3 regions of the Exiguobacterium sp. ZOR0005 genome follow, and region 1 is predicted to be linked to each of the others. Evidence: riboswitches for the same ligand, from Rfam matches in the RefSeq annotation. Region 1 holds a riboswitch; each other region holds the start of a gene.
What was found. A riboswitch is a leader RNA that binds a small molecule or an ion and turns the genes downstream of it on or off. The one in region 1 is predicted to bind S-adenosylmethionine.
Positions count from the first base shown of each region.

Region 2: linked by a shared signal. The riboswitch ahead of L971_RS14450 (Na+/H+ antiporter NhaC family protein) and the one ahead of L971_RS13385 (methionine ABC transporter ATP-binding protein) in region 1 are both predicted to bind S-adenosylmethionine.
Region 3: linked by a shared signal. The riboswitch ahead of L971_RS11810 (aminotransferase class I/II-fold pyridoxal phosphate-dependent enzyme) and the one ahead of L971_RS13385 (methionine ABC transporter ATP-binding protein) in region 1 are both predicted to bind S-adenosylmethionine.

Region 1 is NZ_JTLB01000031.1:83,997-94,837, reverse strand. It holds gene L971_RS13420 (acetyl-CoA C-acetyltransferase) at 1-600, shown strand, start outside; gene L971_RS13415 (acyl-CoA dehydrogenase family protein) at 614-2,398, shown strand; gene L971_RS13410 (hypothetical protein) at 2,484-3,212, shown strand; gene L971_RS13405 (arsenate reductase family protein) at 3,258-3,611, shown strand; gene gcvH (glycine cleavage system protein GcvH) at 3,660-4,043, shown strand; gene L971_RS13395 (PTS transporter subunit IIC) at 4,086-5,138, opposite strand; gene L971_RS13390 (thioredoxin family protein) at 5,323-5,580, shown strand; SAM riboswitch class I at 6,035-6,140, shown strand; gene L971_RS13385 (methionine ABC transporter ATP-binding protein) at 6,219-7,247, shown strand; gene L971_RS13380 (methionine ABC transporter permease) at 7,237-7,899, shown strand; gene L971_RS13375 (MetQ/NlpA family ABC transporter substrate-binding protein) at 7,931-8,761, shown strand; gene L971_RS13370 (MFS transporter) at 8,862-10,076, shown strand; gene sufC (Fe-S cluster assembly ATPase SufC) at 10,249-10,841, shown strand, end outside.
Region 2 is NZ_JTLB01000039.1:2,122-12,962, reverse strand. It holds gene L971_RS14490 (DUF1836 domain-containing protein) at 1-624, opposite strand; gene L971_RS14485 (diacylglycerol/polyprenol kinase family protein) at 773-1,423, shown strand; gene murB (UDP-N-acetylmuramate dehydrogenase) at 1,570-2,490, shown strand; gene ald (alanine dehydrogenase) at 2,531-3,661, opposite strand; gene L971_RS14470 (CdaR family transcriptional regulator) at 3,793-5,016, opposite strand; gene L971_RS14465 (divergent PAP2 family protein) at 5,100-5,525, opposite strand; gene L971_RS14460 (rhodanese-related sulfurtransferase) at 5,642-6,583, opposite strand; gene L971_RS14455 (TVP38/TMEM64 family protein) at 6,808-7,449, shown strand; gene L971_RS14450 (Na+/H+ antiporter NhaC family protein) at 7,476-8,759, opposite strand; SAM riboswitch class I at 8,832-8,927, opposite strand; gene L971_RS14445 (GGDEF domain-containing protein) at 9,026-10,705, opposite strand.
Region 3 is NZ_JTLB01000025.1:60,752-71,592, reverse strand. It holds gene L971_RS11850 (GTP pyrophosphokinase family protein) at 1-976, opposite strand, end outside; gene L971_RS11845 (hypothetical protein) at 1,071-1,298, shown strand; gene L971_RS11840 (general stress protein) at 1,403-1,726, shown strand; gene L971_RS11835 (SDR family oxidoreductase) at 1,774-2,814, opposite strand; gene L971_RS11830 (glutamine synthetase family protein) at 3,008-4,303, shown strand; gene L971_RS11825 (peptide MFS transporter) at 4,347-5,840, opposite strand; gene L971_RS11820 (MFS transporter) at 5,982-7,226, opposite strand; gene L971_RS11815 (AI-2E family transporter) at 7,487-8,587, opposite strand; SAM riboswitch class I at 8,758-8,860, shown strand; gene L971_RS11810 (aminotransferase class I/II-fold pyridoxal phosphate-dependent enzyme) at 8,938-10,113, shown strand; gene L971_RS11805 (iron-containing alcohol dehydrogenase) at 10,110-10,841, shown strand, end outside.

The sequences.
Region 1 (10,841 bases):
ACGGTCATCGAGCACGTGCTCGGAGAAGACGGCAAAGTCGCGGAACGTGAAGTCGTCGTCAAACACGACGAAGGCGTCCGCGCCGACTCGACCGTCGAAGCGCTCGGCAAGCTGCGCCCGGCGTTCAAAATCAAAGGCTCGGTGACAGCGGGGAACGCGTCGCAAGTATCAGACGGAGCTGCGGCCGTGCTCGTCATGGAGCGGGAAGAAGCCGAACGCCAAGGCTTGAAGCCGATGGCGAAGTTCCTCTCGTTCGCCGTCGGTGGGGTTCGTCCGGAAGTGATGGGGATCGGTCCCGTCGTCGCCATCCCGAAAGCGCTCGAGATGGCCGGCGTGAAGCTCGAAGAAGTCGGATTGTTCGAATTGAACGAGGCGTTCGCGAGCCAATCGCTCGGTGTCATCCGTGAACTCGGGATCGACCCGTCGAAAGTGAACGTGAACGGCGGCGCCATCGCCCTCGGGCACCCGCTCGGTTGTACGGGCGCGAAACTCGCGGTCTCGATCTTGCATGAGATGAAACGACGCAATGAAAAGTATGGGGTTGTGACGATGTGCATCGGTGGCGGAATGGGCGCTGCTGGCGTCTTCGAATTACTATAAGGGGGAATTGACTATGGAACGGACAGAACACGAATTGATTAAAGGCGGTAGCTTCGTCATCGACGCACTCGACGCGGATCGTCTCTTCACACCGGAAGACTTCTCGGATGAGCATAAGATGATCGGTGACACGACGGCGAGCTTCGTCGACGACCGTGTCATGCCGGTGCTCGGACGCATCGAGAAACACGAGTTCGATCTTTCGGTCGAATTGTTGAAAGAAGCGGGCGAGCTCGGTCTCCTCGGTGCGGACGTGCCGGAAGAGTACGGCGGCTACCAGCTCGACAAGATCTCATCATCGATTATCACCGAACGGTTCGCCAAAGCCCGTTCGTTCGCACTCAGCTATGGCGCGCACGTCGGGATCGGGACGCTTCCAATCGTCTTCTTCGGAACAGAAGAGCAAAAGCATAAGTACTTGCCGAAGCTCGCGACCGGTGAATGGATCGCGGCGTACGCGCTCACAGAGCCAGGCTCAGGGTCGGACGCGCTCGGTGCGAAATCGACGGCCGTCTTGAACGAGGCCGGCACGCATTACGTGTTGAACGGTGAAAAGCAATGGATCACGAACGCTGGTTTCGCGAACGTCTTCGTCGTCTACGCGAAAATCGACGGCGATAAGTTCAGCGCCTTCATCGTCGAGCGTGACTTCAAAGGTGTCTCGACAGGTGCCGAAGAACAGAAGATGGGTATCAAAGGGTCATCGACACGGACGCTCATTTTAGAAGACGTTGAAGTCCCAGTCGACAACCTCCTCGGAGAAATCGGTAAAGGACACGTCATCGCCTTCAACATCTTGAACGTCGGTCGTTACAAACTCGCCGTCGGCGCGGTCGGTTCATCGAAACGCGCGTTCGATCTCTCGGTCCAGTATGCGAACGAACGCAAACAGTTCAAGACGCCGATCAGTCAGTTCCCGCTCATCCAAGAAAAATTAGCGACGATGGCGGCGAACATTTACGCGATGGAGAGCTCGGTGTACCGCACGGGCGGTCTGTTCCAAGACAGCCTCGACGCCCTCGGCGACGACAACATGCGTGACGGCTCGAAAGTCGCCCAAGCGATCGCCGAGTACGCGATCGAGTGCTCGCTCAACAAAGTGTTCGCCTCGGAGACGTTCGACTACGTCGTCGACGAAGCGGTCCAAATCCACGGCGGTTACGGCTTCATGACCGAGTACGAGGTCGAAAACTTGTACCGTGACTCGCGCATCAACCGCATCTTCGAAGGAACGAACGAGATCAACCGGTTGATCGTGCCGGGCACGCTTCTGAAGAAAGCGATGAAAGGCGACTTGCCGCTCCTCGCGGAAGCGCAAAAACTTCAAAAAGAGCTCATGAGCTACATGCCGCAAGAACTTGACGGTTCTCCGCTCGCTCGTGAGAAGATGCTTCTATCGAACATGAAGAAAATCAACTTGATGGTCGCCGGCACGGCGGTCCAGAAATATCAGCAAAACCTGCAGAACGAGCAAGAGATTCTCGCGAAGCTCGCCGACATCATCAGCGCCATCTATGCGCTCGAGGCGGCGATCGCCCGGACGGACAAAGCGATCGGCCGTACCGGTGAAGAGAAGAACGCCCAAAAAGTCCGCTACACGGAAATCTTCGCCGAGCAAGTGTTCAAGCAAGTCGAACTCATGGCGAAAGAAGTGTTGTACGCGGCGGCATCAGGCGACGAGCAACGTATGCTTCTCTCAGCGATGAAGAAGTTCAGCCGCTATCAGCCGATCAATGTCATCGGCACGAAGCGCGAAGTCGCAGCGAGCTTGATCAAAGCGAACAAGTTCATCGTATAAGAAGAGAGAAAGGGTCGGCCGGACGCGGTCGGCTCTTTCTTTTTTGTGACAGGACCTCGTACAATGGATGAAGGAGGGGATATGGATGAAACGAGATGACTTGCTAGAACGGATGGATGCGATTGGCCGTTCCGTGGCAGAGTATGAGGGCACGCTCATGCTCCTTGCACTCGGCTCGGTCGGCCTCGAGACGGACCGGCTCGACGACTATTCGGACCTCGACTTCTTTTTAATTGTTGAGGACGGTCAGAAGGCCCGGTTTATCGACCAGTTAGATTGGCTCGAGGTCGAGCCGCTTGCCTACCAGTTCCAGAACACGAAAGACGGACATAAGGTCATGTATGCGGACGGGATTTATGCCGAGTTCGCTGTGTTCGACTTGCCTGAGATGCCTTCTATCGCTTACACACCGGGGCGAATCGTCTGGAAACGTGACGACGCGCTCGAAGCGTTTGCTACGCCAAAAATCATCGCACAGGCTGCTGGCGCCGCTTATTGCTATGAAGAGGCGCTGACGAACCTATATGTCGGCCTGCTCCGCGAGCGGCGGGGTGAGCGGCTCGCAGGATTCGAGCTCATCCAAGTATCGGCCGTCAACAACGTGTTGAAAGCACACGGGGAGACGAGTGACCCGTTCAATCCGACCCGGCGCGTCGAAGTTCAACATCCGGAGATGATTGCGTTTCTCGAGCAAGGGGTACTTGGATATGGACGTTCCGTCGAGGCGGCTGCCGCCATCCTCGCCTACATCGAAGAACGCCACCCCGTCAACGCGACGCTGAAACGGGAAATCGAACGTTTGCTTCGGACGTGATACCGAGAAACGAGATATGCTACATTAACAGAAGAGGTGATGAACATGGTGACAATATACGGCTATCCGCCGTGCAGCACGTGCAAGAAGGCAGAGAAATGGTTAAAGGAGAACGGCATCGACTATACATACGTCCATATCGTCGAGGCGACGCCGGCGAAAGAAGAGTTGGCCGAACTGTGGAAGCAGTCAGGCCTGCCGCTCAAAAAGTTCTTCAACACGAGCGGGCAAGTGTATCGGAATGAAGGCATAAAAGACAAACTGCCAAACTTGTCAGAAGACGAACAACTCGACCTCCTCGCTAGCAATGGTATGCTTTTAAAGCGTCCGATCGTGACGGACGGGGAAAAATCGACGGTCGGTTTTTCAGAAAAGTCGTTTACAGACGTTTGGGGCTAAGTGCTATAATACACGTGTGAGTCTAATTTATTTGAGGGGGAAGTTAGGATGAGCAAAGTACCTGCCAATTTACGTTATTCAAAAGAACACGAATGGGTTGAAGTGAACGGAAGCGTGGCCCGCATCGGGATCACAGATTTCGCACAAAGCGAACTCGGGGACATCGTGTTCGTCGAACTTCCTGAAATCGGGGGCACGATCCTAATCGATGAGCCGTTCGGATCGGTCGAGTCGGTCAAGACGGTCTCAGAGCTTTACGCACCAATCTCTGGGAAAATCACAGCGGTGAACGAATCACTCGCCGATTCACCAGAACTCGTCAACGAAGCACCGTTCGAAGGCGCTTGGATGATTGAAGTCGAATTGAATGACGCATCAGACGTCGACAAGCTCATGTCGGCCGAAGAATATGAAGCGATGATTCAAGGCTAAACAAAACCCGGTTTCTCTTCACGAGAAGCCGGGTTTTATCGTTCATTCGAAATCGAGGCGGTAATGTTCCGGGCGGATGAGCGGCGTCCGGTTGAACAATTTGAAGAAGAAGACACCGAGCGCGATCGGGATGAGACCGAACAAGACGATGACGAGCAAGACGTTGAAGAGCGCGAAGCCGCCTGGCATCAAATGAAGCGCATTGATCGGTCCGATGAGCCCCGAGACACCGAACCCGGCACTGATCGGGGTGCCTTCAATGCGGAGGATACCGGCGAGCGCTCCGAGGATGGCCGCGTTCGCGAGCACCGGCAGCATCATGATGGGACGACGGATGAAGTTCGCCATCTGGATTTTCGGTGACCCGAGGAAGTGGGCGATCGACGTGCCGGTCGCATTCATCTGCCATCCGGCGATGGCGAGCCCGAAACCGGCTGCGACGACACCGAGGTTGGCTGCGCCGGCCGCGACGCCGGATAGACTGATCGCCGTCGCGATCCCGACCGTCGAGATCGGGGAGACGATGATGAGTGAGAACGCCATCGCGATCAAGATACCCATGACGACCGGCTGGAGTTCGGTCATCGTCATGATAATCGTCCCGACGTACGTCGTGATCTGTGAGATGTACGTGAGCAGGAACGAGCCGATGCCTCCGGCGACGACGATGACCGTCATCGGCAAGACGAGTACCGTGTATGTCTTCAAGCGCGGTGCCAGCTGCATGACGAGATACGTCGCAAGCGCTGCCGTGACACCGGCTGTGATGACGTCACCGATACCAGCCATGAGGAAGGCTCCCTCTTCGATGCGGATGGCGCCGCTGCCGACGTGTGTCGCGATCCCGATCGTTCCGGCCTCGAGCGCCGTGCGTCCGAACTGCATGGCGACGGCGACACCGATGATGACGGGGAGGAGGCGCATCGCGATCGTCGTCGCGTCTAAGATGAACTGGAGCGACGGAAAATACGGCAAGATGGCTTTCGTCAATTCACCGAGCAATGCGCTCGGAATGAGGGCGATCAAAATGGCAAGGCTGAGTCCGTTCAATACGTTCATCAAGAACTGTTTTCCGGTAAGTCGTTCTTCCGTCATGTCTTCTTCACCTATCCTTCTCTTTTACTGTTATGTACAAAAGCATTAAAGTTATTGACCATACTATGCCTCTTTCGGGTGCACGTCAACCAGAAAAATGGAAGTATTCAGAATTTTTTCAAAACGAGCACAACTTTTGAATGTCTGGCCGAAGCTTTTTATAATCAGTAGAGAGGTGAGAAAAATGATTACAGACGGATTGTTATATATATACGCCCCGATGTGTGGAACATGCGCCGTGGCCGAGCGGATGCTCGCGGTCGTCGAGGCGGTCGACCCGACACTCGAGATTGAAAAGCACGATGCCAACTTTATCCCGAACGAGTTAGAAGCGTACCAAGTGAAGAGTATACCGGCGCTGTTGAAGCTTGAAGACGGCCAAGTCCGAGACCGATTGTACGCGTTTCAAAACGTGCAGCACGTCCTATCTTTCGTCAAGTAAGATGGGAACATTAGAATAATCTGAAAATTTTAAATAATCAGTTGACACAGAAAGTTCACGAATGGTATATTCATTACAACATCTTACTTGAACACAAAAATAGGACGCGATTTACTCGCGATCAAGACGTTCTCACATCGCCGAACCACTCGCTTACGCGATTTTAAGTGGACCTTCCCTTCGATTGTCCCCCAAAAAAATCAAGCGAAGGAATACCGACCGCGTAACCGTTCGGTACATGTGAGGATCGGGTGATCGACGAGCGAAATCCCCCATATTAAGGATGAATGCTCTGATCGGGCAAAAGGGGTTCATCTATGGGTTGTCCTTCCTGTGACTCAAGGTGCTACGTTCTGTGTCGTCTTCGGACGGCACCTTTTTTTATTTTTTCGCATAAAATAGTTTGACATGAAAATAATGTGTCGCTATGATAAAGCTAATCGAATAAACAACACTCTTATCAAGAGAGGCTGAGGGACTGGCCCTATGACGCCCAGCAACCGCGGAGCAATCCGAAATGGTGCTAATTCCAGCAAGGTGAGAACCTTGGAAGATGAGAGCAATCGTTGTCCGTACCGATAAAGTACGCACGTTTGCTCAAACGTGCGTACTTTTTTTGTTGTCAGGAGGGAAAGGGATTGATTCAACTACGCAATGTGGCCAAATGGTTCGACACGAAGAACGGTCGAGTCCAGGCGGTCGATGATGTGTCGCTTACAATCGAAAGCGGCGAAATTTTTGGAATAATCGGATATTCAGGGGCAGGGAAGTCGACGCTCATTCGACTCCTCAACCGTCTCGAGTCGCCATCGAGCGGCTCGATCGAGGTGGCAGGGAGCGAACTGACGAAGCTGAGCCCGAAAGAGTTACGCGGGGTACGTAAAAACGTCTCGATGGTGTTTCAGCACTTCAATCTTCTCTGGTCGCGCACGGTCGCTGAGAACATCAGCTTCCCGCTCGAGCTGATTGGTGTACCGGCGAGCGAGCGCAAGCGCCGCGTCGAAGAACTCGTCGATCTCGTCGGATTGACGGGACGAGAAGACAGCTATCCGTCCCAACTGTCGGGCGGTCAAAAGCAGCGAGTCGGGATTGCCCGTGCGCTCGCTACGAATCCAGAAGTGCTCCTCTGCGATGAAGCGACGAGCGCGCTCGACCCGAAGACGACTGACTCGATTCTCGAGTTGCTCGTCAGCATCAACAAGAAACTCGGACTGACGATCGTGCTCATCACGCACGAGATGCACGTCATCCAAAAGATTTGTCACCGTGTCGCCGTCATGGAAGCGGGGAAAGTCGTCGAGATCGGTCAAGTCGCCGACGTGTTCCAACACCCGGAACAACCGATCACGAAAGAGTTCGTCAAACAGATCGGCGCCGTCGACGACATGTCGCTCACGTTCGAACATTTGAAGGCGCGCTATCCGAGCGGTCAAATCGTCAAGCTGAAGTTCTTGAACGAGACGGCCGAACAACCGATTCTCTCAGACGTCTTGAAGACGCACGATATCGGGTTCAACATCATCGGCGGGAACGTGACGCAGTCGCAAGTCGGCGCGCTCGGGACGCTATTTATTCAACTGATCGGAGAGCCGGCTGAAGTCGAGCGGGCCATCGCCTCAATCCGATCGCAGGCAGTGGAAGTGGAGGTGGAGAACGATGTTTCCTAACGTAGACTGGGAGATCATGCTCGAAGAGACGTGGCAGACGATTTATATGACGCTCGTCGCCGGTGGCGCGACGTTCGCCTTCGGTCTCGCACTCGGGATGATCCTTTATGTGACGAACGAGCCGCTCATGATGAAGAATCGGACGATTTACACGGTCGTCAGTGCGTTCGTCAACGTCTTCCGCTCGATCCCGTTCATTATTTTGATCATCTTGCTCATCCCGTTCACGAAGATCGTCGTCGGGACGATCCTCGGTTCGACGGCGGCGCTCCCGGCGCTCATTATCGGGGCAGCCCCGTTCTATGCCCGGATGGTCGAACTCGCACTTCGTGAGATCGACCGCGGTGTCATCGAGGCGGCCGAATCGATGGGTGCGACGAAATGGCAAATCATCTATAAAGTGTTGTTCCCTGAGGCACTCCCGGCCATCGTGTCGGGGATCACGGTCACACTCGTCGCGATCGTCGGTTATACGGCGATGGCAGGTGTCGTCGGCGGGGGAGGCCTCGGTAACTTGGCGTTCCTTGACGGGTTCCAGCGTTCGCGGAACGACGTGACGTTCGTCGCGACCGTCCTCATCTTAGTCATCGTCTTCGTCATCCAGTTCATCGGAGACCGACTCGTCACAAGAATTGATAAGCGTTCAGCTTAATCACATAAAAAAACATTTGGAGGGTTCACACATGAAATCATGGAAAACAGTACTCGGTTTAACGGCAGCATCAGCACTCACCATTCTCGCGGCTTGCGGCGGGGATTCAGAATCAGGCGCAGGCGACGACAAGACGCTCGTCATCGGTGCATCGAACGTCCCGCACGCGGAGATTTTGGAGCACGTCAAAGATGAATACGAAGCAAAAGGCTACAAGCTTGAAATCACGAAGTTCCAAGACTACGTCCTCCCGAACAAGACGCTCGCGGACGGCGAGTTGGACGCGAACTACTTCCAACACGAGCCATACCTCGAGTCACAAATGGCTGAAAACAAAGACTACAAATTCGCTTCAGCCGGAGGCGTCCACATCGAGCCGATCGGTGTCTACTCACAAGACTACGCCTCACTCGATGAGCTTCCGGACGGTGCGGAGATCATCATGAGCTCATCGGTCGCTGACCACGGCCGGATCCTCACGATGCTCCAATCAGAAGGCTTGATCACGCTCGCTGAAGGCAAGACGGTCGAAGCGACGGTTGCCGATATCGTCGACAACCCGAAAAACTTGACGTTCAAGACGAACGTCGAGGCGGCCCTCCTCCCGCAGGCGTACAACAACGGAGAAGGCGACGCCGTTCTCATCAACACGAACTACGCGATTGATGCCGGACTCAACCCGCTTGAAGACGCGATCGCACTCGAAGGCGAAGATTCACCGTACGTCAACTTGATCGTCACACGTGAAGGTGACGAAGATGACGAGCGCGTCAAAGCACTCCTTGAGGTTCTCACGTCAGAAGAGACACAGCAGTGGATCTTAGAGGAATACAAAGGTGCCGTCGTACCGGTCAACCAATAATCACGCTAGGCCCGGGCCATCCCGGGCCTTTTTTGTTTGTCGTAGTGTTCTTTCATAAAGAGAAGTACACTATTTATATGTAAGAAAAGGGGGGATTCGGATGAACATGAGACAGATTCATCCGCTGACGCTAGGCGTCTTGTTCGGTACGTTCTTTGCTCGGCTGTCGACGTTTTTCGTCATGCCGTTTTTTGCGATTTATCTCGCGACGCTCGGTTTCTCGGCGAGCGTCATCGGGACGGTGTTCGCCGTCTCAGCCATGTCCGGTCTATTTATGAGTTTTTTCGGCGGGACGCTGTCGGACCGGCACGGGCGCAAACAGCTCATGCTCATCGGCATCGGGTTGAACGCGCTCACGTTCACGGGCTTCGCGCTCGCGACCGAACTCGTCTGGTTTTACGTGTTCTCCGTCTTGATGGGGGTATCGCGCTCGTTCCTTGAACCGGCATCCCGGGCACTCATCAGCGATACGACGAAACCGGAGCAACGCGTCATCGTCTACAACGTACGCTATTTTCTCATCAATATCGCCGCCGCGATCGGACCGTTGCTCGCGGTCGTCTTATCGCTCACCGGGGCGAAGAGCGCGTTCTTCGTCGTGACCGGTGTGTACGTGTTTTATGGACTCGTCATCTCAGGATTGTTTAAAAAGTATCCGTTTGAAGAAAGCGACGGCATCAAAGTACGGCCGCGCTTGACCGAGACGTTCCGTGTCTTGAAAGAAGACAAGACGTTCCGCTTCGTCATCATCGGCATGATTTTCGCCATCATCGGCTACAGTCAGTTCAATTCGACGTTGCCGCAGTTCATCGCGTTCCATGACGGCTTCAGTGACGGGTCGCGCCTGTTTGCGTATTTGTTGACAGTCAACGCGATCACCGTACTCGTCGTTCAGTATCCGATTATGAAGTTCGGCATTCGCGTCTCGCCGATCAAGTCGCTCTTTTTCGGGGTCGCGACGTTGTCGATCGGGCTGTTGTTGATCGGGTTTGCGACTGAGACGTGGGTGCTCTTCGTCGCGATGGTCATCTTCACGATCGGGGAAGTACTCATGTTCACGATGACGGACGTATTGACCGACGAGCTCGCGCCGGAACATTTGCGGGGGACGTATTTCGGGGCGATGGGATTGACCGCGCTCGGCCAGTCGGTCGGACCGATCATCGGCGGGTTGCTGCTTGATGGGTTTAATAATGCCGGGTTGCCTGTTTTTTCAATTTTATCCATCGTGACGGCGTTCGGAGCCTTCTTCTTTATGGGGGCGTTCACGGAACGAAAGGCGAGTTTGGCGTTGATTGAGGAAAAAGCTGGGTAATATCTTGATTTCTCAATATTCTCATTCTCAACATTTATGTTTTTATTGAGAATGAAGAATAAGGTGAGTCGCTTGAAATAAAAAATTGCCTAGATTAAGATTAGAATATATCTAATCTACGCCAATAAGGCGAGAAAACGGAAGGGGTATCCGAATGTCTAACGTACCACACATGAAAATTGATGACCTCCGCGTCTCAATCGAAGGAAAAGAGATCGTCAAAGGTCTGAATCTTGAAATTAAAGGTGGCGAAATTCACGCCATCATGGGTCCAAACGGAACGGGTAAATCAACACTCGCATCTGCACTTATGGGTCACCCATTGTATGAAGTAACAGGCGGAAGCGTCGATTTGAACGGCGAAGACGTCCTTGAGATGGAAGTCGACGAGCGCGCGCAGGCGGGAATGTTCCTCGCGATGCAATATCCTGCTGAAATCAGCGGTGTCACGAACGCCGACTTCTTGCGTTCAGCGATCAACTCGCGCCGTGAAGAAGGTCAAGAAATCTCGCTCATGAAGTTCATCCGTGAACTCGATGCGAAGATGGACGTTCTCGAAATCCCTTCAGAGATGGCACACCGCTATTTGAACGAAGGTTTCTCAGGTGGAGAAAAGAAACGTAACGAGATTCTTCAAATGATGATGATCAAACCGAACATCGCCATCCTTGATGAGATCGACTCAGGTCTTGACATCGATGCACTCAAAGTCGTCGCAACAGGCGTCAACGAGATGCGCTCAGAAGAGTTCGGCTGCTTGATTAT
Region 2 (10,841 bases), on a different contig from region 1:
TCAAATGAAGCGGTTCAAATAATGTTTTGCCTCGAGTTCGAGCGTCGTGACGCGGTGGGCGTATAGACAGAGCTTCAAGACATGGACGATGTTCTGGTGCGTATGGCCCATCTTCTCGATGGAGCGCTTGGCACGCGTGTCGAGCAAATCGATCGGACTCGTCGACTTCGCATATTCCGCGTACAATCGGTAAAAATCGATTGGCGAGATGAGGTCGTCTTCGTCACGGTCCGGGTTGTTGAAGATGAGCGCAAGCAACGAACTCGTCTCCTCAAGAGAGAACAAGTGCTTCAAGTCGTCGAGCAAATAGATGATTGCGGCCTGTTGCAACGAGTATTTTTTGCCGACCCGAGGGACGCCGATAATTTTGCGGACTTCCCGCTTCGTCCAGTTTTGAATCGTCGTCGCCGACAAATGTTCGCCCGTCAACGTGTTCGCCAAAGCGACGATTTGGTTGATGGACAGGCCGTTCTTTTCAATATGAAACAAGTGGATTTTACGAAGTTCTTTTGGGAAGTGTTCACGCACTTCTTCCGGAAACAGGGCGATGGCCCGATCGACGTCGCCAACTTGCATGTAATGCAGGCAGTCCGCCAAAGTTTGAATTGAAGTTGCGTCGCGCATACAGCCACCCTTTCTATAGTCGGCTTCGATCGCCGTCTATACAGTCATTTGACCTCATTCTACCAAATGTTTGAAAAGGAAGCTAGGTTCTGGCCCGATTAAGGTATAATGTAAACGTATAAATTATGTAGCTAAAGGTGGTCTACCGATGAATGAATGGGTCAGCTCCATCCTGTCCATCGTCATAGTCCTAGTGTTCCTCGTCGGGCTCGAACAAGTCGGCAAGCGTCTAGGATGGACGGATGAAACAATTCGTAAAAGTGTACATATCGCGGTCGGACATTGGGCGCTGCTCGCCGTCTGGTTGATTGAGACATGGTACGTCGCAGCCGTTCCGCTCGTCTTCTTCACGTTCGCGAACGCATTCCTTCTTTATAAAAGTCCGTCACCGGTCCATCAAACCGAGCGGAAATCATTCGGCACGGTCTATTATCCGATCGCGCTGCTCGTGATCTTATTCTTCTTCTTTGAGACAGAACCGCTCGCCTTCTTGGCCGGGTCGCTCGTCTTGGCGTGGGGAGACGGATTGGCCGCCCTCGTCGGACGGAAGTATGGGACGGTGACGTACGACTTGTACGGGCAGAAACGGTCGTTCCAAGGCAGTATGGCCATGTTCCTCAGCTCGTATGCTGTGCTCTTTTTATTGTTTTTGTGGGATGATGTTCCGCTTTGGCAAGTGGTAACATATGGGTTTATCATTTCCATCGTTGCCACGCTGACAGAAGCGATTTCTTATCGCGATTGGGATAATTTCACAATTCCTATCGTAGTAGCAGTCGCTACATCATTATTGCTGTAAACCTTTTCTTCCATTGTAAAGAAAACGTTGCTTGTCACCTCTGTCAAACATTTGTATACTGTGTTTCGTACTGAAACCATTCAGCGACGTGCCCGGACGAGTCCGAAGCACCGATAAAAATAGAACGTAAAGGATTGAGTGAACGCATGAGCTTTTTAGATCAATTAGTAACAATCATCCCGGCCGATCGCGTCAAACAAGACGAGCCTTTATCGGCACACACGTATACAAAGCTTGGCGGCAACGCCGATTATTTCGTGGCTCCACACACGTATGAAGAAGTACAGGCGGTGCTCGAGCTCGCCCACCGCGAGCAAGTCCCGTTCATGATTCTCGGATTCGGCTCGAACTTGATCGTTCGGGACGGGGGTCTCCGAGGGATCGTGTTGAACTTGAACGAGTTGAAGACGATTCGCCGGGAAGGCGATCGAGTCATCGCTCAAGCCGGTGCCGCCATCATTGATGTGTCTCGTCAAGCGCTCACAGAAGAGTTGTCTGGTCTCGAGTTCGCTTGCGGCATTCCTGGAACGGTCGGCGGCGCAGTGTACATGAACGCTGGTGCTTACGGTGGCGAGACGAAAGACGTCATCTTGAGCGCGGTCGTCTTGACGCCGGCAGGGGAGCTGTTGACGCTCACGAAAGACGAGCTCGAGCTTGACTATCGGACGAGCCGGATTGCGACAGAAGGGCTCATCGTGCTCGAAGCGACGTTTGAATTAGAGCCGCTTCCTTACGAAGCGATCAAAGCAGTGATGGACGATTTGACGTACAAACGTGAATCGAAGCAGCCGCTCGAATATCCATCGTGCGGGAGTGTGTTCAAACGACCGCCGGGCTACTTCGCCGGGAAGTTGATTCAAGACTGCGGTCTGCAAGGGAAGCGGATCGGCGGGGCGGAAGTATCGCTCAAACATGCCGGCTTCATCGTCAACATTGCCGACGCGACGGCGACGGAGTATATCTCGCTCATTCGTCACGTCCAAGCGACGGTGAAAGAGAAGTTCCATGTTGAACTTGAGCCGGAAGTAAAGATCATCGGTGAAGACATCGCCGTCGAGAACGCCTAAATAAAACGCCCGAACGGAATCAGCCGTTCGGGCGTTTTACTTATGCTTGCAGTTGTTTCGTGACCGCTTCTGAAGCAGGGACGAACGGATAATCGAGGTCTCGGGCGACCGCCTCGTACGTGACCGTCCCATCGATGACGTTCAATCCTTTGAGGAGCGCCGCATTTTCACGGAGAGCCGGGAAGACGCCTTTTTGCGCGCACTCGATAATATACGGCATCGTCGCGTTCGTCAAACCGAGCGTCGACGTGCGTGGGACCGCACCTGGCATGTTGGCAACCGCATAATGTTGAACCCCGTAGCGCTCATACGTCGGCGCGTCGTGCGTCGTGATGTGGTCGATCGTCTCGCAAATCCCGCCTTGGTCGATGGCGACGTCGACGATGACCGAACCAGGTGACATTTGTTGAACCATCTCTTTTGTGACGAGCTTTGGCGCTTTGGCACCCGGGATGAGAACAGCACCGATGACGAGGTCGCTCTCGGCGACTTGTTTGGCGATGTTGTAACTGTTCGAGATGAGCGTGTTGATCGTGTTCCCGAACTGATCATCGATTTGACGAAGTCGGGCCGGGCTAATGTCCATGAGTGTCACGTTGGCTCCGAGACCGATGGCGATGCGGGCCGCGTTCGTTCCGACGACACCGCCGCCGATGACCGTCACGTTGGCACGCGGGACACCTGGGAGACCAGACAAGAGGATGCCTTTCCCGCCATGAGGCTTCTCTAAAATTTGAGCACCGATTTGTGCGGCCATCCGTCCGGCCACTTCACTCATCGGTGTGAGGAGCGGGAGCGTCCGGTCGACTTCGACCGTTTCATAGGCGATGGCGGTCATGCCTGACTCGACGAGCGCCTTCGTGAGTTCCGGCTCGGCTGCAAGATGTAAATACGTGAAGAGCGTCAAGTCGCTGCGGAAATAGCGGTATTCCGTAGGTTGCGGCTCTTTCACTTTGAGTGCTAGCTCGACGTGGTTCCAAACGTCTGCCGCCGTATCGACAATCGTCGCACCGGCATCGACATATTCCATGTTCGTGAAGCCGCTCCCGATACCGGCTTCCGTTTCGACGAGCACGTCATGTCCGAGCTCCGTCAACACCGCAGCCCCCATTGGCGTCAACGCGACGCGGTTCTCGTTATTTTTAATCTCTTTCAATACCCCGATTTTCATGATCCGTTCCCCTTTCGATCTGTTGACACAATTTGTTCACACTTCTAGTATAGACCGTTCCGAAAACGCTGTCTTTAGCCTGCATTCTAAAAACGAAGACCCCCACTTTGTGATAATTCACAAAGTGAGAGTCAGTCGTCTTGACGATATTGTCCGGCTTTGATCGCCAAATAGATGGCGGCCCGTTCCGGGAGGGAGACGCGGGTAATTTGCGTCAACTCTTCGATCCGCCGGACCCGGTACAGCACCGTGTTCGGATGAATGTGGAGATGGGCCGCGACTTGCTTCACGTTGCCGTCGAAATAGAAGTACCATTCCAGCGTCGTCACGAGTTCGGTTTGGTGAGCGTGATCGTAAGCGTGCAGCCGTTCGAGCGTGGGGTGCGTCTCGAGCCGGAGGCCGATCAGGCGCGCGAGGTCGGGAACGAGTTGATATATGCCGATCTGTTCGAACGCACGGGCGGTGGCCAGCTCGAGTGGGAATTTCCGTCGCAGTGAGGTCACACGTCTCGCTTCCACGGCCGCGTTATAGATTGTCTCGCTTTCGAAGAAACGGCGGCTGATGCCGAGTCGGGGTTCCGCTTCTGAAAACTTTTCCTGGAGCTGGGTCTCGAACCGTTCCGCCCACTCCACGAGTGTTGTCTCTTCTTCGGACAGCTCTGACTTCATGTAGTGCCAGACGAGCAACTGTTGTCCGTCAATCGCTTGGAGGACGACTTCAATCGCCTGTTGGGTCGCGAGCACATAAAAGAGCCGTTCCGCGAATTGCGGGGTAATCGGTTGCAGGCAATCGATTACCGTCAACCGGCTGGCCACAGCAATCGGCGCGATTTCGTTCAACCGCTCGTGATGGGACAGGCTCAGTGTCGGCGTGGCCAGAATATCCAAAAAGAACCGTTCGAGCTCAGCGTCGATGCGTCGTTCGTGCATCGCGATCGTCATGAGCAGTTTTTTGGCGATGTTGGCACCTTCTTGTAAAACAGTGAGCTCTTGCTCAGAAAAAGGTTGCGAGCGGGCCAAACTCCAAATATAGCCGAGCACCTCGTCTTGTTGTTTAATGACGACGGCGGCACGTTCCCCGAGACCGACTGAAAGGCGCGCTGGAATGACGACCGGTTCATCGCGATCGATCACGTTTTGTAAGATCCCACTCTCCCACAAGTCTTCGATGACCGCTTCCGGGACACGTCGACCGATGATGGTCGCGATTCGCGCCGGGTCCGTCGAGTCGGGATGCGTGCTATAGGCGATGAGTTGATGGTGGCGGTTTTCGATTGTGATGGGGGCGCGAATCGCTTGACCGATCGCTTCGGCGAGCGTGTCTAGAGACTCATAAGACTTCTGCAAAAAAGGCATGTCGATTCCTCCTCATCTTGAGTATACCGTCTTCGTTGTGAAAGTTCACAAAAAGATAGGGGAGGGCGACATGCCTTATATATTCAGATAGGGAAAAACAAACCGACGACGAGACCGAGCAAGGCGCCGACGATGACTTGGAACGGTGTATGACCGACAAGTTCATTTAAGATCGGGGTCTCATGCTTGATGCCTTTGAAATAATCATTCAACAAACGGGCTTGGAAACCGACCGCTTGGCGGACACCGGTCGCATCGTACATGACGATTGTCGCAAAAATCAAGGCTAGGGCAAACATGCTGGAGTCGAGTCCTTCCATTCGGCCGATGACGGTCGCTAAAGCGACGACGGTCGAGGAGTGGGAGCTCGGCATGCCGCCAGAGGCGAACATGATTTGTAGTTCAAAGTCTCTCGTTTTAATCAGTTCTGTCACTAGTTTTGCCGCTTGGGCGATAAACCATGCAAGGAGGGCGGCGAGTAAAGGTTCGTTAAACAACAATCGATTCACTTCCTGTCTGACAATAGTATCTTCACTATACCCGATTCTCGTCGTGAATAGACGTAAAGATTCTGTCAAAAAAAGCGCAAGGGATAAGGTCCCTTGCGCTTTCTGGTCGATTTTTGTTACCCGACGACGCCTTCAGTCTCCTGAAGTTTGTCCGCGATATTCTCGATGATATAGCGGTTGCGTGGATGCTCCTGGCACTCTTTCGAGCATGAACGCATTTGTTTCGGTTCACACTCTTCACAACAGAAGTGCTGGGCATTACACACCGGGTTGGCACAATTCACGTAACGGACCGTCTTCGTGCCGCAGTGCATGCACTCTGAAACGACCGATGGATTGACCGTGTTGACCGGGACGTTGATGCGCTCGTCAAAGACGTAAAGCTCACCTTCCCAATCCTCGCCTTTCGTGGCTTCGTCTTTGCCGTACATGGCGACGCCGCCTTTTAAGTGAAAAATGTTGTCGTGACCTTGATCACGCATATATGCTGTAAATTTCTCGCAACGGACGCCTCCGGTGCAATACGTGAGAAGTGTTTTCCCTTCGTAGAGGTCCTTATTCTCTTCGAGCCATTCTGGCATGTAACGAGAAGCCTCTACATCGATCTTGATCGCATTTTTAAAGTGACCAAGGTCGTATTCGTAGTTGTTACGAACGTCGAGGATGACGACATCATCGCGATTCATCATCTCTTTCCATTCTGCCGGTTCGAGGTATGCCCCGTGCTGTTTCGGCACGTCAAACTCGCCGTCAAAGCGCCACGTCACGAGTTCTTTCTTATGACGGACAAAAATTTTCGAGAACGCGTGCTCATCGACTTCATCGATTTTGAACTCGATGTCGCTGAAGAGTGGGTTCGCTTTCAAATCAGTCATGTACTGCTCGGTCTGTTCCCAAGTCCCAGAGCACGTCCCGTTGATTCCTTCGGAAGAAATCAAGATCCGTCCTTTGATGCCGAGGTCCTTACAATACTTGAGGTGCTCTTGTGTGAGCGTTTCTGGGTCTTCGATGTTGACGTACTTATAGTACAGCAAGACCCGCATTGATTTTGTTTCCATGGTTATTGCTCCCCTGTGTTCAGTTTTTTGCAGGAAAACGAACGTTGGGTTGTGTCGTTCGACGAATGGGCTTGCCTGCAACCACAAGTCCATTATTATATGATAGATATCACAGCGAAATTTCGCAAATACTTTTTAATTTTTTTTGAACACGGCAGGGGGATGTGTCCTGTGGCACGAATTCGGGTAAAACAGAGTAACGAAAGCCGAAGGTGGAAACTCATATGCTCACATCTCTCGAACAGTGGATCATCCAATTGATTGAATGGCTTCAAGAGTTGCCGGGGGGGCCGTGGGCCGGTCTCGGCGCCCCGTTCTTAGAAGCGATTTTTCCGTTTCTTCCACTTGTCCTCATCATTTCAGCGAACGCGGCAACATATGGATTCCTGCTCGGGGCGTTATTATCATGGGTCGGCAGTTTGCTCGGGACAATTCTTGTCTTCTCAGCTGTCCGCTACGTGTTCCGCAAACCGATGACGCGCTGGCTTGAAAAACATAAGAAAGGCGTCTACTGGCTCGAACGGATCAACCATATGAGCCCGGTTTCACTCGGGTTCTTGTATTCGTTGCCGTTCATCCCAGTCAGTCTGATCACGTACTTACTCGCGCTCATTCAAATGCCGCTTCGGACGTTCATCATGGCAGCCGGGTTTGGGAAACTGCTTGTCGTCTTGATTTTCTCAGTGATCGGTGACCAATGGGAAGAATTTATCCAAAGTCCGTTCCGCTTGTCGATGCTCGGCCTGTTGTTGCTCGTCTTATGGGCAATCAGCCGCGGACTTGAAGAACTTCTTAAACGGCGCGCCTTCAAAAAACGCAACGAACAGCTCAAACGTGAACTCGAAGCAAAAAGAACGACCTTGTGAAGTCATGCTTCACAAGGTCGTTTTTGTCAGGCCCGCTTCTTGAAGCGCGGGAAGTTGAAGGCAATCGCCAGTCCGCCACAGATGAACAAGAGGAACGGATAAAACATGTACGGCACGAGAGCCGGTGATGCCGTGTTCGTCAATTCGGCGGCGATGAGCAATTGGGCTCCGTACGGGAGAAGCCCTTGTACGCCACACGAGAAGATATCGAGCACGCTCGCCGATTTCTTCCGTTCGATGTCATACGTGTCGGCGATGTTCGCCGCGAGCGGCCCGGCGACAAGGATTGAAATCGTATTGTTCGCCGTGGCGACGTTTGTCGCACTGACGAGCCCGGCGATGCTCCACTCGGCGCCGGCCCGTTGTTGGATGCGGGCAGTGAGGGCGTCTCGCAAATAAGTGAGCCCTCCGTTATGCGAGATGAGTCCGACGAGCCCGCCCATGAAGAGCGTCAAAATCGAAATCTCTGCCATCCCGATCATCCCGTCGGCCATCGCCGTGACGAACGCTGTCACGGACAAGGTTCCGTCAAGCAGACCGATGATCCCGGTCAACACGATGCCGCCGAGCAAGACGAGGATGACGTTCAACCCCGTCAAGGCGAGGACGATGACGGCGAGATAAGGGATGAGCTTATACCATTCAAAAGCAGCGACTTCAATCGTCGATTCTCCGCTCGACAAGACGGCGAGGAGAACCGTCGTGATGACGGCCGCCGGCAAGACGATCCAAAAGTTCGTGCGGAACTTGTCGCGCATGTTCGTCCGTTGCGTCCGGACCGCCGCGATCGTCGTGTCCGATATGAACGACAAGTTATCTCCGAACATGGCTCCGCCAACAACGGCAGCTGCGGCGATGGCGATATTGACCCCACTCTCTTCATGGATGCCGAGGGCAATCGGGGCGAGCGCCGCGATGGTCCCGGTCGATGTGCCCATCGCCATTGAGATGAAGGCCGCGATGACGAACAGGCCACTCAAAAGAAGCGATGGCGGCAACAACGTGAGCGCCGCGTTGACGGTCGCGTCAATCGCCCCGATCTCACCGGCAACGTTCGAAAACGCCCCGGCGAGCAGGAAAATAAAGATCATAATCAAAATGCCGGGGTTGCCCGCGCCTTGCGCAATGCGCTCGACGGTTTGCGTGACACTTCCTTTCGTCATCATCGCCGCGACGATCAAGGCGATGAGTGCCGCAATCAATACAGGGAATTTGTAAAAATCGCCATAGTAAATCCCGGCCCCGATAAAGAAGACGAGAAAGACGAGTAAGGGCAACAGTGCCCATTTGTTAGCTGTCGGTTGTTCCAATCGTTTCACCTCATTCATAAAAATAAAAAGAGAGCCTTTTTGAAAAAAGGCCCTCTTTTACAAGAAACACTTTTTTCATCTTTCGAGCAGAGCGCTCGCTGGATTTGGCACAGGTTCCCCGCTGCCGAGACTTCACAGGGCCAGTCCCTCCGTCTCTCGTGATAAAAAAGTCGTATGATTAAGTTATAAGACACGTTCCCTAACCTATCTGTTTCGAATCGGTTTGTCAATAGAAAATCCCCACGCTCTGTGAGCGTGGGGGCGGATCAAGTCGTCAAATAGTTGTAGTGGGCGACTCGGTTGCGCCCGGCGTACTTGCCGCCGACGTATAACGCCCGGTCGGCGTTGCGAATCGTGTCATCGAGTCGTTTGTCACCGAACGCCTGAATCGTGTCGACCCCGATCGAGGCGGTCACTTGAATCGCGATTCCCTCGACATAAAACGGCTTGTCTTCAATCTTTTGGCGAATGCGTTCAGCGATTTCGACGGCCTGGTCGACGTCGCAATGATTGAGCAACAAGATGAACTCTTCTCCGCCATAACGGGCCGCGAAGTCATCGGTCCGCAGCGCCTGACGGATGCGACGGCCAAATTCTTGAAGCACGCCATCGCCGACTTGATGGCCATGTGTGTCGTTAATTTTTTTGAAAAAATCGATATCGAGCATTGCGACCGAGATCGGATACATAGAAGCGTCTGAGATTTGTTGAATCCCATATTCATAAAATGCCCGGGCGTTCGCGAGGAGCGTCAAGCTGTCCGTCCGGCTCTCTGTATAGAGGCGATCCCGTTCGTGGCAACGGCTGATCGTTCGATTGAACGACTTGAGCAGTTTGACGATTTCGCGCTGGATGATCAGCGGATAGCCGTAGACGTGCTCGCCGGCCATGACGATCCACGTGCGAATCCCTTCGATTTCCTCGGAGCGGACAGAGATGAAGCTGTGGTAGTCGTCGTGGAACTCATCTGACATCGGTGCGTCCCACTCGAAACGCATCTCATACTCGACGGACGATTCGTTCGGATACGTCGATTCGAGCAAATCGAAGACGCGGGGACGTTCGATCGGTTGGCGCGTCTTTAAATCGAAATAGAGCGATCGATCGAACACCGTGAACTCGACGAAACCGGCGTCGTATTGATTCAACCGTTCGCATTGACTGAGGAACACTTCGATGGCTTGCGCCTCGCTTTGCGACAGCGACACGGCTTCTTTTGCTTCATCGTACTGTTCGATGAGCGATTTGAACGCGTCTTGTCGTCCTTTTTGAATCAACAGTCGTTTGATGAAGAACGTGAGCGCGGCGGCAATGCTACTGACGACGAGCAAGTTCGTCTCGCGGAAGAAGGAAGCCGCAAAGATGAAGACGAGACTGACGATATACGTATAAAACGCGATGTTCAAGAAGTCGCGGACCGGCACGTCGACCCGGAACCACCAACCGACTTGGTACTTCTGCAGTACCGTATTCAATACGATGGCGGCAATCAACCCGGCGACGGGGAGGAACGAGTCTTGCGTGTAAAAACCGAGCCCCGTCTCACCACCGAGCGCCAAGTAGACGCTCGCCGGAATCGCTAGTTCTAGAAAAGACGTGATAGCGTTCCACGGATACGTGAAACGGAAGCGCCGGAGCGCGACGCGCGGCTTCAAGTTGACGAACTGGAAGACGAGCAACCCGATTTGGTTGACGAACAGAGCTGTCTCAAAGTCAAAGAATAAAAAGATAATCAGGACGATACTTTCAGAAAATGTGAAATAGACGCCTTTGCGCTCGATGGAGTCGAGTTGGAAGATGATGACGAGCAAGGCGATCAAGATGAACGGCAACGGCTCGATGGCCGGCGCGTTCAATACGCCTGTCGCAAACAGTGTGATCGTCAAAAGTACAAAAGCACTCCAAATACCCCAGCCGAGGGCAGACATCTTACGGAAATGGTTCATGGCCCCTCCTATGTGGGAAAAGTCGATTATGTATCGTAAAAAATTCGGCATGATGAGGCGGCAGTCCTGCCTATTCCTCATAATGGCCGAATTCTAGCATTGAGTCTATATGAATTATCCTCTATAATGAAATTGC
Region 3 (10,841 bases), on a different contig from region 1:
ACTCGATTTGTTGATCGTCTCCTTCGGCGAGCAGTTTTGCCAGGACGGCATAGACGACACCCATGCCTTGGCGCGGCAAAAGAGAAGACGGCAATAGGGTGGCACAATTGACGGCTTGTTTAAAATAATGTTCGAGCGTGTCACTCAAGTCTTGGAACGTCCGGATCTCCGCATAATGGAACATGCGTGTCAATTCAATGATCGTCGAGAGGTCCGTCTCGAGCAGCCAGTCGCTTTGGAAAATGGCGTTATCGAGTTTCTCGACGGTGATGTCATTGGCGATATAGTAGTTCAAGTTGTCACGGGTGATCGTGACTTCCTCCGGTGACTCGACGATGCGTTCGACCGTCTCTTGCTCAAACGTGCGCAGCTGTTTTCGAATGTTCACGAACTCCGAGTCAGCGATCTCAAGCAGTCCGGCGACCCGGCTGAAGCTACGTTTGATTTCCGGCGGCACCGCGTTCGGATTCTTATACCCGAGGTCGTGCTCGATTTCGGCCCAAGCGTGTTGCAGGATCGACCGGACTTGAATCTCTGCCTCTTTCTCCTCATAGCGGCGGTATTCGCCGAGCGCTAGCCGCTTTTCGTTCAGCCCGACGACGTAGTGGACTGATAAATACCCGAATTCGTTCGGGTCGAGCAACGTCGACTTGTCAATCGACTGCTCGCGGTCGATCCGAAACTCTTCTTCGAGGATTTGGGCGACGGCGCGCACGTCATCGTGAAAATAAGTCACGATCCGAATACCGGCCAAGTCTTGCACGTCACGGAGCGACCGGTATTGATACGGTTTCCTTGATAGTTTGGCGTAGAGGCTCTCGGCTTCCTTCGCCCGGGCGACGATGGAATGGAACTGAATTCCGGCATCATCGAGTAATTCGCTAAGTAGTTGTTTCAGCTTGGCGGCGAACGCCTCGTAGTCTTCCTTCTCATTCAAGTAATCGAGCATGATCGCATTCATGTCTTGTGTCGGCATCCGTATCACTCCTTGTCTCGTTGTCTTAAGTATAGCATCATTGAAATGAGGACACATATGACGCAAACATGGAAATCAAGTCGGAGGTACGAATATGAGAGCACACCATTCGTTCGAATCAAGCGAACAAGAAATATTGGAGATTACGGCGTCCCTCTTGCAACAGTCCGGTTACCGAATCTCGCGCATCCAAAAACAAGGAACGACGCTATCTTTCACTGCCACGTGTGCAGCGGTCGCCTCTGAACAGGAAGAGCGGGCTCGGATTGAAACGCTCGTCGAACATTTCGCGATTGAGTGCTGGTCGGTTCGATTCGTGTGAGGATGCCTTTTCGATGATCACCATAAATCGGGTTTTACGTCTCATTTTTGGGGAATAGTATATTATTCGATTTTTATGAAGGTGAACGTTTAGGAGGATGAATAATGTTAGAAACGAGAATTGTACGAGATATGATGTCGGTCGACCATGAAGTGAACGGGATGGTTTCGGGCGGCTGTGTGAACGAACACATTTACTTATTCGCGAAAGACGAAGAATTGACGCTCCGCCTCGCCGCTGAAGCAGGCGTCCAGCCTTACCGCATCACGGAGAAAGGGCTCTGGGAGTCACTCGTCTCGAAATTCACGAAAAACTCAGACGATCGGATCGAACAGTTGGAAAGCCTCGGCTTGACAAAAGAAATGGTCGAATCGCTTGAAGGCGAGATTCAAGACGGCAAGATCGTTCTCGTCTGCGACAAATCATAATGCACTCATGCAGAACGGACCTGACGCGCGCGTCAGGTCCGTATTTTTCATGATTTCGTATCGTAATAGGCGTCGACGATTCGTTTGAGTGACCGTTCGTTCAAATCGAGCGGTGCGTACCCGGCCTCGGCCAGAAGTTGTTTCGTGTTCGTATCGACGAAGTTGATGTCGCGATTCAAATACGGGTTGAATACTTTGACCATGTCATTGAACGCCTGCTCGACGACGCTCAAAGACGATGTCGGTGTGTCCGTGATGTGTAGATGAGGGAAGGCGAGCGCGTGTTTCATGTAGTCGAGCATGTCTTCGTTGCGCGGTGGTGTGTCATTCGTCACGTTGTAGATCGTGTTCGGACGAGCGTGTTCGATCGCGGCGAGAAGGACGTCAGCAACGTAGTCGACCGGGACAAGGTTCGAAGTCCCCGTTTCGGAGCCGACGAGACGAATCGGCCCGTCCGGCGCACCACGACGTTCAAGGCGGCGCTTGAACACCTCGAGCGCACGCATGTAGCCGTACATCGTGAATTTCGAGTCGGCTTCGCCGGTCTTCGAGTCCCCGACGATGATAGCAGGACGGAAAATCGATACGTCGAGATGATACCGCTCGTCCCAGACCGCCTGTTCCGCATGGGCTTTGCTCTCCTCATACGGGTTATGGAACGGCTGGTCCGTCGCATAGAGCGTCTCATGTCCGATTTCACGGACACCGAGCGTATAGGCCGTGCTGACGTGGAAGAAGCGGGGGCACTCGAGCGCTTTCGTGAGCGCGAGTGCTTGTTTCGTCCCAGTCAAGTTCGTCTCGAACAGCTCGTCCCGGAGCTCTTCGTCGAACTTGACGAGCGCTGCCATATGGAGCACCAGGTCGATCTTCTTTTTGTTCGTCCCGATGAATGCGTCATCGGCGCCGAGAAGGGGAGACGTCAAGTCCCCGGCGAGGACGTCGATGGATGCAAGTTCTGTCGTCGAGAAGGTGCGCTTCACTTTTTCCGGTGAGCGGGCGAGCAGATAGAGCCGATGCCCCCGTTCGATCAATTCCCGTGCCAACCGTCCTCCTAAAAATCCTGTCGCGCCTGTCATAAATATGTTCACAGTGTTCTTCCTCTCTGTCTCAGTCTTCCTCCATCATACCAACATGGGGCCATTCGAGCCACTTTGATCATTTGTTTTCGATTTTGGGGTTTAACAATTTTTAAAGTGGGTTATGACTTAAAGAGAAGCGTACGCAAGGTACGTCATGACAGTGTTGACCTGTCAAATAACTTAAGTGAGGTTTTTTAGAATCATGGCAAATCTATTCGGAACTGATAAGGATGGCTACAGGAAGCAGCAAGCAGAGATTGAGAAAGCGGTCGAAGAGAAAGGGATCACCCAGATCCATATGTATTTCTCGGACGTCCTCGGAGATTTGAAGCTATTGACGCTGTCTGCAAAATTGTTGCCGGAAGTCTTTGAAGGGAAAACGATGTTCGACGGATCGTCCATCGACGGGTTCTCTTCCATCAAAAACTCAGACTTATTCTTACGCCCGGATTTAGATCGTCCACGGTACGAAAAAGACGGTGACGAGAGCATCCTCGCCTTCTTCTGTGACGTTTGTACTTCTGAAGGGGAGCGATACGAGTTTGATCCCCGGAACGTCTTGAAAGATGCGCTCGAGCGTGCTGCCCGTGACGGCTACTCAATTTTCGTAGGGGCCGAGCCGGAGTTCTTTATCTTTGACGAGAACGGTGAATTTTATGACGAGGCCGGATACTTCTCGACCCGCTCGGAAGACAAAGGCTATGAGGTACGCCAACATATCGCCAACCGCTTGAGCGAAGTCGGCTTCAATATCGAGGCGGTCCACCATGAAGTGGCGCCGGCCCAGCATGAGATCGGTATCAAGTATGACGATGCACTCCGTACGGCCGACAATATCCAGTTCTTCAAGGAGATCGTCCAGCTCGCCGCCCAAGAGAAGGGCGCGAAAGTGTCATTCCTACCGAAGCCGCTCCGCGATGTGAACGGTTCGGGGATGCATTTGAACATCTCGGTCTGGAAGAACGATAAGGATGGAAAACCGACAGACAACGCCTTCGAGGAGCCGGATGCGGATTACGGTCTGTCTACGACGGCCCGTCACTTCATCGAAGGGATCTTGAAGCATGCGCGTGCGACCGCCATCTTCACGAACCCGCTCCCAGAATCGTATGAACGTCTCGTCCCTGGTTTCGAGGCGCCGGTCAACATCTGCTGGAGCCCGTCGAACCGAAGCTCGATGATCCGGATCCCGGCATCGCGCGGTAGTGCGACACGCGTCGAAGTCCGCAACCCGGACCCGAGCGCGAACCCGTACTTGGCGCTTGCCGCTCTCATCTACGCCGGTCTCGAAGGAATCGAGCAACAGCTTGAACCGTCGGCACCAAACGAAGATGACTTGTTCGAGTACTCGGCGAAACAAATCGAGAGCCAAGGCATCGCCTCGCTCCCATCGACGTTCCACGAGTCGATTCAATCGCTCAAGTCGGACAGCTTCCACAACTATTTCAACGAAGATTTGATCGATCGTTACTTGTCGCTCATCCAAGTCCGCAAGTAATAAGTAAAGACGCCATTCCTCCAACGTGAGGAGTGGCGTCTTTTTAGTGAATCCCGCGCATATAGCGTTTGATGACCGGTGCGAGGGCGAACAAAATCAGACTGAGGACGATGGCGGCGCCACCGATGACACCGAAGTAAATCATCTCATTCTCCGGCGAGTAAAAGCGGACGAGCTGGGCGTTGATTCCTTGTGCCGCCGCATTCGACAAGAACCAAAGCGACATCGTTTGGGCCGAGAAGGCCGCCGGTGCGAGTTTCGTCGTCGCCGACAGTCCGACCGGTGACAGGCTGAGCTCGCCGAGGACGACGATAAAGTAACTGAGGACGAGCCAGAGCGGGTTGACGAGCGTGTCCGGCCCTCCGAAGTAAGCCGGTAGCAAGATGACCAAGAAGCTGAGTCCGGCGAATAAGATGCCGAACGCGAACTTGACCGGGATGCTCGGCTCACGGTCACCGAGCCGGACCCATAACCAGGCGAACACCGGCGCGAGCATGATGATGAACAGCGGATTGAGTGATTGGAACCACGCCGCGCGCAGCTCGAGACCGAGGAAGTTCAAGTTTGTCCGTTGATCAGCGTAGTTGGCGAGAATCGTCGCCCCTTGCTCCTGGATTGCCCAGAACATGACCGAGGCGATGAAGAGCGGGATGTAGGCGATGATGCGCGACCGCTCGATTTCTGTCGTCTTCGGACTGCGATACATGACGATGAAGTAGATTGTCGGGATTGCGATCCCGAACACACCGACGAGTCCGATGAACGTGTTGATCGTGAATAGCCCGCGTGGAATCAAGACGGCGAGCAGTCCACCGATTACAAGGACGGCGATGGTCGAGTATTTGATCGCATTTTTCCGTTCTGACGGCGTCAACGGGTTCGGCACGTAAGACCCGGCTAACCCAAGATTGCCTTTCTTCGTGACGATGAAGACGACGAGCCCGATGAACATCCCGACGGCGGCGAGGGCGAAGCCCCAATGGAAGCCGTAATCGGCCTGCACTTGTCCGACGATGAGCGGGGAGATGAACGCCCCGAGGTTGATGCCCATATAGAAGATACTGAAACCGGCATCGCGACGACGGTCCGTCTCATGGTACAAGTCGCCGACGATGCTCGAGACGTTCGGTTTCAAGAGACCAGTGCCGATGACGATCAGCCCCATCGAGATGAACAAGAACGTCAGGCTGCCTGGTACCGACAAGACGATATGTCCAAGCATGATGAACACACCGCCGTAGAAGACGGCCCGTGACGTCCCGAACACGCGGTCCGCGAGCCAGCCGCCGATGACCCCAGACATATAGACGAGCGCCCCGTACACCGACATGATCGACAAGGCGACGTTTCGGTCAAGGCCGAGACCGCCCTCGGACACTTCGTAATACATGTAAAAGACAAGGATGGCCCGCATCCCGTAGTACGAGAAACGTTCCCAAAACTCTGTGAAGAACAACGTGAACAATCCTTTAGGTTGTCCGAAAAAACCTTTTTGTGGCACGCTGTCCACGATTTTCTGTTTATCGATTCTTTCCATGAAAGATCCCTCCCAACTTTCATATCATAAAAAGAACCGTTATGTTTGTAAAGTAAAAACGAATTTCCGCTTCAAAATTTAACTATAATGAAATGAAACTAAAAACCACACTAAACAGCGGGGTTTAGTGTGGTCTTAAGGTCAAGCCGTCTTCTGTTTGGCTTCTGTCGCGCGGACCCGGCGTCCGAGCTGCCAGTAGATGAGACCGGAGACGCAGCTGGCGAGGCCGACAAGGAGGAGGGCGACGTGGCCGGCACCGCGATTGAAGAACAAGCTCGCGAACAGCGGCGCCGTCACGCCCCCGATCAACCACTGGATGCTGGCGGCCCCATTGTAGGCCCCACGCATGTTCTCAGGCGCGATCATGGCGATGAACGTCTGTTGGACCGGTGACATGATCATCTCCCCGAGCGTATAGAACGCATAGACGGCGAGCAAGATCGAGACGAGCATGAGATATGGCGTGCCGACTGAATAAAGGAGACGCGGAACGACGGCGAGGAGCATCATGCCGACACCGAACACGGTCGCCCCGGCGAGCATGACGTTCCCGAACGGTTTTTGGCCGAGCTTCGAGGCGATCGGGAACTGGAACAAGACGACCATGATACCGTTCAAGGCGAGCAAGTATGCGAACGGGTTTTGCCGGTCCGTGAACGTCGGGAACGATTCTCGCAAGAATAGCGGCAACATGCTCTCGACGATGGCAAAGCCCATCGAGATGAAGACGCCGGCGAAAATGAAGACGAGGAAGACGCGGTCCTGGGCGAAGACGCGCAACACGTCTTGGTTCGACAACGTCTCGTGCTCGGTCGTCTCCGGCAACGTCTCACGAATCCATTTGGCCAGGACGAGCGCATAGATCCCGAACACGACTGCCGCCGCGAAAAAGATATATTGTCGGTCGAGGAAGAGGACGGCACTGCCAAGGAGCGGACCGAACGCGGCCCCGATGTTGTGCCCCATGCGGAGCAAGCCGAACGCTTCGTTCAACTGCTCCGGTTCGGTCACGTCGGCGACCATGGCGCTCGCAGCCGGGTGGAACAGTGAATTCGTCAAACCGAGCATCGCGTTTAGAAGCAACAACGGCCAGAACGAGTCGGCGAAGGCGAAGCCGACGAGTGCGAGCGCATCCCCGATGATGGCGATCATCATGACGGGCTTGCGGCCATAGATATCCGCGAAACGTCCGCCGATGACCGAGCCGATGAGCGCCATGATCGGTCCGGTCGCCAAAATGATCCCGACTTGGACGTAACTGTCGAGCTTGTCACTATAGTAGAGGACGAGGAACGGGGCGATCATGAACATCATGACGCCGGTGATCGTCTCCCCGAGAAAACGGATCCAAATGTTGCGGTCGAGCCGCTTGAGTGATTGATACATACGGGTTCACCTGTTTCTGAGAAAGTAAAAAGGGACGCAGCATGCACGGAAGCATACTCGTCCCTTTAAATTTGCGCATGCCACGGATGGGCAGGCAAAACCGATCTTTTTCAGAAAAGTCGAGGCGCCCGCCCGTCAATATGAAGTTTCGTTTGTGGTACGTTCATGACTGACATGGGGCAGCCTCCTTTCGTGAATGTCGTGTGTCTACGTTTCAAATGTATGACAGATAGTTTCAATATGTCAACACATTTCTCTAGCTACAGGAGCTCGTTCAAGTTCTTGCGGGTGAGCCGGTAATCGATGAGCCGCGACAAGATGACTTGAATCATCGCCGTCACCGGCACGCTGACGAACATCCCGACGAGGCCGAACAAACTGCCGCCGATGATGATCGAGGTGATGACCCAGAACGGGGTGATGCCGACGCTGTCGCCGAGTATCTTTGGTCCGAGCCACAATCCGTCGAACTGTTGTAGCAAGAAGATGAATACCAAGACGAGAACGGCCGTGAACGGGTCATAGAAGTATGTGATGATGAACGCCGGGATCATGCCGAGGAGCGGGCCGACGTACGGGATGAAGTTCAGGATCCCGATGATGACACCGAGTAAGAGCGCGTACGGTGCACCGATAACGAGGAGACCGACGACGGCCATCACACCGATGATGAGGCAGTCGAGTGACTTGCCGATGATATAGCGCTTGAAGATATAGTCCATCTCCTGGAAGATGTCGATCGTCGTCTTCGCCGTGGCGACCGGGAACATCGCATACAGCAGACGCTTGAACATGCGGGCGAACACTTCCTTGTCTTTCAACAAGTAGATCGAGATGACGATGCCGATCAAGAAGTTGATGAGCGTCATCGTGAAGCTCGAGACGTAGCTGACCGAGGACAATACGGCCGCCTCGACCCAACCGGAGTAACGTTCCTCGAATCGTTTGAAGTCGAGCGTCTGAGCGATCGTCTCGTTATAATCGTGTAAAAACGTGTTCAACTGCCCTAAGAACCCATCGATTTGGCGAATGTAAAACGGGAGCTCCTCGATGAGCGACGAGACACTCGAATATATCCGCGGGAACAGCGTCACGGCCGAGATGACGAGCAACCCGATGAACGTCACGTAGACGATCAACAGCCCTTGATATCGTTTCAGTGCGAACCGCTCTTCCATATAAGAAAGGACCGTGTTCAACAACAAGGCGATGGCGATTCCCATGATGACGGGCGTCAACAGTTGAAACGTGTATTGTAAGACGCGAGAGATCGTGTCCGGCTCACTGATGACTCGCCATAAGACGAGAAAGATTAGGCCGATCACAATTAATTTCCAAATCAACTGACGGTTTAGCTCCACTAGTCCATCCCCTCATCCTATATTTTTTTCAGAATAACGTTCTTCTTTTACTATGACCGTTTTTTTTCAGGGTTTCAAGAGGCCATAGCAATTTTCAAAATAAGGATTGACAGGATTGGTAACGTTTGGTTTACTAAAGGACATATTACACATAAATCGCATATAAACACTTTCTATCAAGAGAAGCGGAGGGACTGGCCCGATGAAGCTTCAGCAACAGATTGTATACCAATACTGTGCTAATTCCAGCAAGGTGACCTTGAGAGATGGGAAGGTGGTTGTTTGAATACGTCCGTATCTCGACACCCCTTTCCGTGGAAAGGGGTGTTTTTTGCATAGGAGGACCATCCATGGCAGACAGACGTTCAAACTTACTTAAAACTTTACCACCCCAACATTTCGTCGGGCTCGCGAAAGAAGTGGTCGCGCTCGAACAGGCCGGGGCCGACATCATCCGGCTCGGACAAGGGACGCCGGACTTGCCGACGCCAAAGCCGATCTGTGAGGCGCTCGAGACGGCGCTCGCGAATCCGGACACGCATCAGTACGGCCCATTCCGTGGGCAAAGCCGTTTGAAACAGGCGGTGGCGACGTTCTACTTGAACGAGTACGGGGTCGAGATCGATGCCGAGAGCGAGGTCGCAATTTTGATCGGGTCGAAATCGGGCCTGATCACGCTCCCACAATGCGTCCTTGAACCAGGGGAGGGCATCCTGCTCCCGAACCCGGGCTACCCGGACTATATCTCCGGGGCCCGGCTCGCCGGGGCGCGCGTCCACGACCTCGTCTTGACAGAAGACAACGATTTTCTTCCGGATTACGAGACGCTCGACACGCACGGGGCGCGGCTCATGTATTTGAACTACCCGAGCAATCCGACCGGCGCCGTCGCGACGCCACGCTTTTTCGAGGAGACGGTGCAATTCGCCAAGGAGCGGGAACTGATGGTCGTCCACGACTTCGCCTACGGCAGTATCGGCTTTGACGGCCATGTCCCGCCGAGCTTCCTTCAAGCCGACGGGGCGAAAGAGGTCGGCATCGAAGTGTACACGATGTCGAAGGCGTTCAACATGTCTGGCTGGCGCGTCGCCTTCGCCGTCGGCAACAAGGATATCATCGAGGCGATCAACACGTATCAAGACCACGTCCACGTCAGCGTCTTCTCGGCCATCCAAGAGGCGGCGGTCGCAGCGCTCGAGTCACCAAAATCCGTCCGCGATGACCTGGCCCGTCTATACGAGGCTCGGCGGGACCGATTGGTGGACGGGTTGCGTCGAGCCGGTTGGGACGTCCCGGCCCCGAAAGGTTCATTCTTCGTCTGGGCGAGAGTGCCGGAGGGAGATGCCAAGTCGTTTTCGCAGAAGTTGCTCCATGAGGCAGGCGTCGCGGTGACGCCAGGATATTTCTTCGGCGCGGAAGGTGAACAGTACGTCCGGTTCGGCCTCGTCTCGCCGGAACCGAAGATTGACGAGGCCGTCGCGCGCATCGAGCAGCTGTTCGCCGCTTATGAGGAGGTGCGGGCATGATTCGTCAAGCCGTCCTCGAGTATGACCACGACGACGATGCCCTCGATCGGCTCGGCGAACTGATCGGAGGCCGCCGGGTGCATGTGTTGCGCGGGCGACACGGCTACCCCGTCGTCGAACGGCTGCTTCCTTCTTTGAAGGCGTATCCGGCAACATCGTTCGCAGGCGAGTGCACGGATCGCGAGGCGGACCGAGTCGACCTTGACGGAGCGGACGTCTTAGTCGCCATCGGTGGCGGCAAGCTCGTCGACACGGCCAAGCTCGTCGCCGTGCGCAACGGCGTCCCGCTCATCGTCATCCCGACGCTCGCTTCTAACTGTGCGGCGTTCACCCCGCTCAGCGTCGTGTACCGGGAAGACGGGAGCTACGACCGGTACGACGTATTCCGTGTCATCATCGAACGCGTCATCGTCGACGCCCGGGTCATCGCGTCTTCACCGTTCGATTATTACCGAGCCGGGGTCATCGACACGGTCGCGAAGTTCTATGAGGCCCGCTATTTGAGCGGTGATACCTCGACCGTTGCGGGTGTCGATGCCGGAATCGCGCTCTCCAAGCAATGTCATCGTCTGCTCGAAATCGAGCTAACCGAGACCGCCTTCCGCTCATACAGCGAAGGGACGCGCTACGCGGTCGACCACGTGCTCGCCATCGGCGGAGCTGTCGGTGGCTTCGGGGATGCTGGGACACGGGTCGCCGTCGCGCACGCTGTCCATAACGCACTCAGC